DNA from 2 places in the Streptococcus uberis genome. Region 1 is predicted to be linked to the other one. Evidence: predicted binding sites of a transcription regulator. Region 1 holds the regulator's gene; the other holds the start of a gene.
The links. Region 1 encodes CtsR, which represses protease genes until heat stress. Its sites were predicted from a motif close to TTGGTCAAAAAAGGTCAAANA; they were not measured.
Positions count from the first base shown of each region.

Region 2: the regulator CtsR is predicted to act here: its motif matches at 2,528-2,548, upstream of clpP (ATP-dependent Clp protease proteolytic subunit ClpP).

Region 1 is NZ_LS483397.1:1,866,380-1,870,587, forward strand. It holds gene DQM95_RS09480 (ATP-dependent Clp protease ATP-binding subunit) at 1-2,394, opposite strand, end outside; gene DQM95_RS09485 (CtsR family transcriptional regulator) at 2,394-2,855, opposite strand; gene DQM95_RS09490 (cold-shock protein) at 3,069-3,272, opposite strand; gene DQM95_RS09495 (hypothetical protein) at 3,503-3,829, shown strand; gene DQM95_RS09500 (cation:proton antiporter) at 3,831-4,208, shown strand, end outside.
Region 2 is NZ_LS483397.1:474,269-478,476, reverse strand. It holds gene DQM95_RS02710 (ABC transporter substrate-binding protein) at 1-778, opposite strand, end outside; gene DQM95_RS02705 (YlbG family protein) at 917-1,174, opposite strand; gene DQM95_RS02700 (YlbF family regulator) at 1,174-1,620, opposite strand; gene clpP (ATP-dependent Clp protease proteolytic subunit ClpP) at 1,863-2,453, opposite strand; gene upp (uracil phosphoribosyltransferase) at 2,927-3,556, opposite strand; gene DQM95_RS02685 (MalY/PatB family protein) at 3,648-4,208, opposite strand, start outside.

The DNA.
Region 1 (4,208 bases):
AGTCTTACCAGTTTTAAGTTGACCAGATAAAATGAATTCTGACAACTTGTCTTCGATTTCTGTTTGGATGGTTCGTCTTAGTGGCCTTGCCCCCATCTCAACATCATAACCGACTTCAGACAAATATTTTAATGCAGATGGTTGCATTTTGAGGGTAATCCCTTTTTCTTCCAAGTTCTTAATCAAGGGTTGAACCATAATCGTGACAACTTGTCGCATGTCTTCTTGACTTAAGCTATGGAAGACAACTTTTTCATCAATTCGGTTGATAAATTCTGGTCGGTAGGTTTTTTTCAATTCTTCTAAGATGCGTTTTTCCATGGCCGAATGATCATGGTTGATATCTTTAGCACCAAATCCAACCGTTTTATCATCTCGAAGCGCTGTAGCACCTAAATTACTTGTCATGATAATGATTGTATTTGAAAAATCGACTTTTCGCCCACGAGAATCCGTTAATTGTCCATCATCCAAGACTTGTAACAAAACATTAAAGATATCTGGATGGGCTTTTTCAACTTCATCGAAGAGAAGAACAGAATAGGGCTTGTTACGTACTTTTTCGGTCAACTCACCGCCCTCGTCATAGCCAACATATCCTGGAGGTGCTCCATTTAAACGGCTAGCAGCGAATTTTTCCATGTATTCTGACATATCAAAACGAATGAGAGCTGATTCATCATCGAATAAGAGTTCTGCTAAAGCTTTTGCTAATTCTGTTTTCCCAACACCTGTCGGTCCAAGGAACATAAAGGAGCCAATCGGACGTTTACCTGTTCGAATACCAGACTGATTGCGTCTGATAGCTCTTGAAATTGCTGAGACTGCATCCTCTTGACCGATAACACGCTTATGCAATTCTTTTTCCAGGTTAAGGTATTTCTGACTATCTGCCTTGCTAATTTTTTCCAGTGGAATTCCTGACAATTTACTTAATGTAGACATGATATCTTCTTCAGTAACAGGAGTTGGTTTCTGGGGCTTAGCCTTGGAAGCTTTCAAAAGTTGGCTAACTGTTTTAAAATCACCTTTTATGATGGCTTGGTCAATGGGTGTGATGAAGGCAGGCGCCTCTTTTTTGACGAAACTTTGAACCGTTGCGCTAGCTTCATCTAATAAATCAATCGCAGAATCAGGTAAGTGCTTGCTCGTCAAATAGCGATGAGCAACTTTGACTGCTGTTTTGATGGCTTGATCCGAGATGGTGACATTATGATAGCTTTCGTAAGATTTTTTCAACCCTGATAGTATCTTGTAGGCATCCTCTACACTTGGTTCTTCAATCAAAACTTTTGAGAAACGACGAGATAAAGCGGCATCTTTTTCAATATGTTTTTGATACTCTTCTTGAGTAGTTGCCCCAACCATATGTAGGGTTCCTCTTGAGAGAGCTGGTTTGAGGATATTTGCAGCATCTAAAGTGCTATCAATACCACTGCCAGATCCCATAATAGTGTGTAATTCATCGACAAAGAGAATGATATGACCATCACTTTCAATATCATCAATAATTTGATTCATGCGTTCTTCAAAATCACCACGAAAACGCGTACCTGCCACCACACTCATCATGTCTAATTCTAAGACACGCATATCACGAAGTTCATATGGAATCTCACCAGTCACAATCCGTTGGGCTAAGCCATAGGCCAATGCTGTCTTACCAACACCAGCCTCACCGACTAAAACTGGATTATTTTTCGTTTTACGACTTAAGACTTGAACCATTCGAGTGATTTCTTTTTCTCTGCCAATAACAGGCTCAAGTAAGCCTTGACTTGCCATTTCTGTCAAATCTCTCGTATAATCTGATAATTCTCCCGCAGTGCCAGCTGGTTTCATCATATCTGAGAAAGTACCGCCTGTTTTGGCTTTTTTGGGTTTTCTGAGTTCGTAGATAGCTTTAATGGTTTCTTTACTATAAGCAGCTTGAATTTCAATGGCTTTTCTTAAATCAGCCAATTTCAAATCGCCTTTGCCATCATCTTTGATTTTAAATCCAGCTAATTCTAGCAAACGAGTTGCCATAATATCAGGATTTAATAAGATAGCAAAAAGAACATGCTCTGATCCTACTTCATTGGCATGTGTAACATTTCGAATAGCATCAGCAATGGACAAAATATGAGAAAGTGTTTTTGACTGACCTTTATATTCAAACTCCTTAATATCATCATTTGGAGCTTTGCCAATGGCTAAGATAGCTGCCGCTTCATATTCTTCCAAGGCAACCTTATTTTCAAATTCATTAAAAACAAGGCCAGCTAGTGAATTATTAACAACAACCATTGCCAATAAGAGGTGCCAAGTTTCTAAATAGGGGCTATCAAAACGCGCCGCTTGGTATTGTGCTTGTTTAAAAATAGCTTGCATTTTGAGTGAATAATCTGTCATTAATTACTTCCCTTTCTGTCAATTCGTTGCAACAAACGGTAAAGCATTCGCGCACGAATCACTGAGGCATCTTTTCCTAAAACATCATCAGAAGCCATTGCTAAGATGACGTTTCCCTCACGTTCTGTTATTAAATGTTCATCAAATAGCAGTTGGATGGAATCTGTGAAAACCACCTCACTAACCTGCGACCCGATGTTAGCCATTAAATTGCCAATCAGATGGTGCTTATCTGAAAAGCGTACTTTGGCTATCCGGATGTAGCCACCACCGCCTCGTTTACTTTCGACTTCATAGCCACGGCTCTCTGTAAAACGCGTTTTAATGACATAATTGATTTGACTAGGTACCACTTGAAAGGAATCAGCCAATAGGGAACGTTTAATTTCTGCAATCCCAGACTGCGCCAATAGTTCTTTGATGTATTCTTCAATGCTATCAGATGTGTTTTTTGTTGGCATTACCTACTCCTTCTTTCAAACGATATAACCTTAAAAATTTGTCAAATAAGTCTATGAGGTTTTTTGACTAAAACTGACTTTTATTATAACAAATTGCTCTCTAGAAAAGCAAATCTTTATGTTTAAAAGAAAAAGAGCTCATAAAAAATATGGATGTGTAGCTTTTAAGACAACAAAAAAGCAGATTATTGTCTGCTTTTCGATAAAGTGATTCTATGGAAGTTTTGTAATATTGACTGCTTGAAGACCGCGGTGGCCGTCTACAATATCAAATGTCACTTGCTGACCTTCATCTAATGTTTTGTAACCTTTAGTTTGTATAGCTGAAAAATGTGCGAAATATTCCTGACCATCTTCAGTTGAAATAAATCCAAATCCCTTTTCAGCATTAAACCATTTAACTGTTCCTTGTGCCATAAACATCCCTTTCCTTTCTATTTAAATACTGTTGAAAAACGAGAGAAATGAAGATGCCGAAACACAAATATTTACTCATAAACGCTTTTACACCAACAGATTACAAGAACAGCTTATTACTGTCAATTAATTTATTAAAAGCATATAAAAAAATATGAACAAAATGTAAAAGCCTTTTCAAAAAAAGAACCTAGAGTTTTTAGTTGAGTTCGTTAACTATCTAGGTTAAAATGACAACTAGACTACTTCTTATGATGAATAGCATCATTTTCCCGAAAGGACCAACTATGACAGACAACCAACTTCGCTCACGCATTGAGGAAATGAAATGTAAATATCTTGAAGCTCAAGAAAATATATCAAAGTCCTCAAGTATGACCTGTAATGACATGCGCAAAGCTAAAAAAATCAAGAAAAAACTATTGACCTTAGAAAAAGAACGTTGTCAATGCATTTTAGAACATCGTGACATCTCTGCCATTGATGAAAAAATCGCTCTTTTAAAGAGTGCCTATCTTATCGATGAGGGAGCTCACATAAAAAAAGAGGACATTTAATATGCCTATTTCCCTGCTCGTCTTTGGCTTTTTGGTTGCTTTAATCCTCTCAAATGTCTTGAATCGTATCTTTCCTCAAATACCGACACCAGCTATTCAATTGACTTTGGGACTATTATTTGGTGTTTTGTCCCGAGATAACCAAATAGTCATCAATCCTGAATTATTTTTGGCCTTCGTCATTGCACCATTGAACTTTCGAGAAGGGCAAGAAAGTGATGTCAAAAGCTTTCTAAGATTTCGAAGCTTTATTCTTTATCTCATTTTACCCACCGTTCTCTTCACGACACTTTTTTTAGGATTAGGGGTAAGCACACTGCTTCCCATTAAAATCCCCCTAGCCATCTGCTTTGCCTTGGGGGCAGCCCTAGCCCCAACG
Region 2 (4,208 bases), 580 kb from region 1:
AAATTCCCATCTCTCTTGCCTGTTTAATGATGGTTCCCGTTTCTTGATAATAACCTGGCATAATGATGGCATCAAAGGATTGATTCTTCATTTTTGTTAATGCAGATTGAAAATCAGTATCTCCGGATTGATAAGTAGATTCGGAAACAATGGTTTCCTTAAATACTTTTTTAAAGCGTTTTGCAATACCTTTGGCATAATCGCTAGAATTGTCATAAAAAAGAGCAACTTTTTTGACTTTTAGCTGTTCAGTAGCAAATTTTGAAAGCACATCACCTTGGTAAGAGTCAATGAATGTTGTTCTATAAATATAGTCATAAGTTTTACCATCTTTTGCTATGGTTAGATCATCCTGAGTCCCCGATGGTGTAATCAGGGGAACTGCTGCAGAGGTGGCATTGGGAGAAGCAGCAGCTGCCGCACCAGAAGTTGCTGGGCCAATAATAACATTTACATTACTCTGTGTCGCCAGACTTGTGGTTACTGTCGCAGATTCTGCATTTTCAGACTTGTTGTCTTTTGAGATGACTTCAATCTTTTTTCCATCAACCCCACCAGAACGGTTTATTTCATTAACAGCCATCAAAGCACCTACTTTTTCTGCACTTCCATATGCCGAAACTCCGCCTGTCAGTTCCAAATTGAGTCCTAATTTAATTGTTTTGCCAATTTTGGTTCCTTTAGCATTGGATGTACTACTTGGCGGAGCAGCATCACAAGCAGCTAATGATAATAACGATAAACAAGCTATTGTCGAAACCAATAGTTTCTTCTTCATAGTTTACTCCTCACGACCTATACTTAATTTAATATGTCTTCAAGAATACAGAATTATCAGAAAATTGTCAATAGTTTAAACTTATTTTTTTTATTAGAAAAAAGGAGTCGATGAAAACATCAAACTCCCTTCACTATATTAATTAGCTTCTCGATGTAAATTGCCTACAAATTGATGATCAATCTCATCAAATGCAGAAACCACTGCTTCTTTGACAAACTTCAGTTTTTGCAACTCTTTCATTTTTTCTTCGAGGTCATTCTGATTGACATACATCACCAAGTATCTTCCTTTTTTGGAATGGTAATAAACGTCTCCATATTTGTGAACTTTTCGAGCGTCTCTATTGTAATAAAGATAAACAACTAAACCAACTCGTTTTTGTTTTTCAAACATTAGCTATCCTTTTCTTTAATATTTTGGTAGATACCAAGAGAAAATCTTTCTTTTTTGGGGGATAAAGGCAAACCAGTGTCAACAAAAATATGTGAAGACACAGTATCAGCAATTGCCTGGGTGACCTGGGCCAAAATTTCTTGAAAATCCACTTCAGCTAGGCGTAAGTCAACCACCTTTGGATGTAAATCCAAAGCACGTTTTTTAGCATAGACTTCTTTCCTTAAGTCCAATAGTTCTGGACGAAAGGCAATTAAATGTTTCCTTTTATCATATTCTTCTGCTAAGTCTTTAAAAGTCAAAATATCTTTTTGTAAAACACTGTCATTTTCAAAAAGAGACTTCTTTTCAAGATAAGTTTGAAATGTTTTGCACTTTAAAAGATCATCAACTAGACAATCGATAGCATCATCAATCTTTACTAACTCTTCATTTACGACTAACATAATTTGATTATATCATAAAGTTTATTTTTAGAGGGTTTCTTTAACAAGTCTGGTTTAAAAAGTACCGTCAAAATGACGGTACTAACTCTCTCTCCCCAAATATTGTCATATTTGGATATATAATTAGTATATCACATCCTATTAGAAATGTCTTAAAACATTATTATGTAAAAAAAATAACTCTTTATAGTTGTCTCGATAGTAAAAAAACTAACTTAAAAAGAATAAGTTAGTTTTTTTGTTTATTTTAGTTCGTTGTTCTCCATGATGGCATCAATGAACCCATATTCTAAGGTTTCTTTTGCATCCATCCAATAATCACGTTCGGCATCTTTATGAATTTGTTTAATGGTTTTTCCAGAGTTATCAGAAAGGATTTTTTCAAGGCGTTTACGTGTTTTCAAAAGTTGTTCGGCAACAATGGCCATATCGGTTTGTTGTGTGCCACTTCCTGTGCCACCCATTGGTTGGTGAATGAGGTATTCTGCATTTGGTAACATGAAACGTTTCCCTTTTGTACCTGATGAGGCAATAATGGTACCCATAGAAGCAGCCATACCCATAACAATGGTTTGAACATCAGATTTAATAAAGTTCATTGTATCAACAATGGCAAGTCCAGCTGAAACAGAACCGCCAGGTGTATTGACGTATAAATAAATATCTTTTGTATTATCTTGTGCATCTAAAAAGAGCAATTGAGCAATGATGGAATTTGCCATATTATCCTCAACAGGACCAGTTAACATGATAATACGATCTTTCAGTAAACGTGAGTAAATATCATAAGAACGTTCCCCACGGCTTGTTTGTTCAATAACTACAGGAATCATATCTTTTCTCCAATCTTTCTTTAACTCTAACAAACTACTGTAAGAGTTTTTAATACTGAACCTATTATAATCTTTTGGTCAAATAAGGTCAAATAATAACTATTCTTTAAAAAACTTTCCAGTCGTAACTAGAAAGTTATTCCTACTTTGCAAGAAGCTAAGTCATCCGTTTACAATTTGCAAAACCAATCATTTTTGAACACAAGTAATGTCCAATGGACTTGACTCGTGTCTTAATTTCTGGTCTCGCCTAAGTAAACATCCACTGAATGTGGCTCGTGTCTTAATTTCTGGTCTCACCTAAGTAAACATCCACTGGATGTGGCTCGGGTCTTAATTTCTGGTCTCGCCTAAGTAAACATCCACTGGATGTAGCTCGTGTCTTAATTTCTGGTCTCGCCTAAGTAAACATCCACTGGATGTGGCTCGGGTCTTAATTTCTAGTCTCGCCTAAGTAAACATCCACTGGATGTTTACTTAGTACCAAACAAGCGATCGCCGGCATCACCTAGGCCTGGGACGATATAACCATGTTCGTTAAGTTTTTCATCTAATGCTGCTGTGTAAATGTCAACATCTGGGTGTGCTTCTTGTAATTTCTTAACACCTTCTGGAGCAGCTACTAAACAAACAAATTTAATATTGCCAGCACCACGTTTTTTTAGGGAATCGACTGCTAAAATAGCTGAACCACCAGTTGCTAACATAGGGTCCACAACAAAGATTTGACGTTGATCAATGTCTTCAGGAAGTTTAACCAAGTATTCAACAGGTTCAAGTGTTTCTTCATCACGGTACATACCAATATGACCTACTTTTGCAGCTGGTACCAAGCTTAAGAAACCATCAACCATACCAATACCTGCTCTAAGAATTGGAACAATGGCTAATTTTTTTCCTGTCAATTGTTTCTGAATGGTTTTAGCAACCGGAGTTTGGATTTCAACATCTTCCAAAGGTAGGTCACGAGACACTTCATACCCCATTAACATGGCAATTTCATTGACTAACTCTCGGAAATTTTTTGTAGAGGTGTCTTCACGACGTAAAATGGATAATTTGTGTTGAATAAGTGGATGTGAAATAACTTGACATTTTCCCATGATGATTTACTTCCTTCTTCATTTTTTACACTTTGAATATTATACCAAAAAAGATTGCCTTTTGCTTAGTAAAATAAGCATCTTTTTAAATTTATTTTGGAAATACTCTTGCAAGACGTTGACAGGCCTTAACAATTACAGACATGGGAGTTGCTGCATTAAAGCGAGCATAGCCTTTACCACTTTTTCCAAATGTTTCACCATCATTCAAAACAAGATGTGCTTCTTCCTTAAGCTTAGTCATTAAATCTTTTTGCTCCAAACCATAAGCTGTAAAATCCAACCAAATCAGATAAGTTCCTTCTGGTTTCATCACTCTTATCTTAGTATATTCCCCTAGAAAATCTGTCACAAAAGTAATATTTTCTTCCAAGGTCTTTTTCAATTGATTTAACCAGTCACGTCCATAAGTATAAGCCGCTTCCGTCGCCACTAAGCCCACAGTTGGAATTTCCAGTTGATTATTTTTAATTTGCGTTTTTTTGAAAAGCCTGCGCAAAATAGGATTTTCAATCATTGCAAAACTATTTTTGGTTCCAGCAATATTGAAGGTTTTAGTCGCTGAGCTGAGGATAATCGAAAAGTCTTTAAAATCACTCCTAATGGTATTAAAGGAATGGTGTTTGTTTCCAAATAAAGCAAGATCTTGATG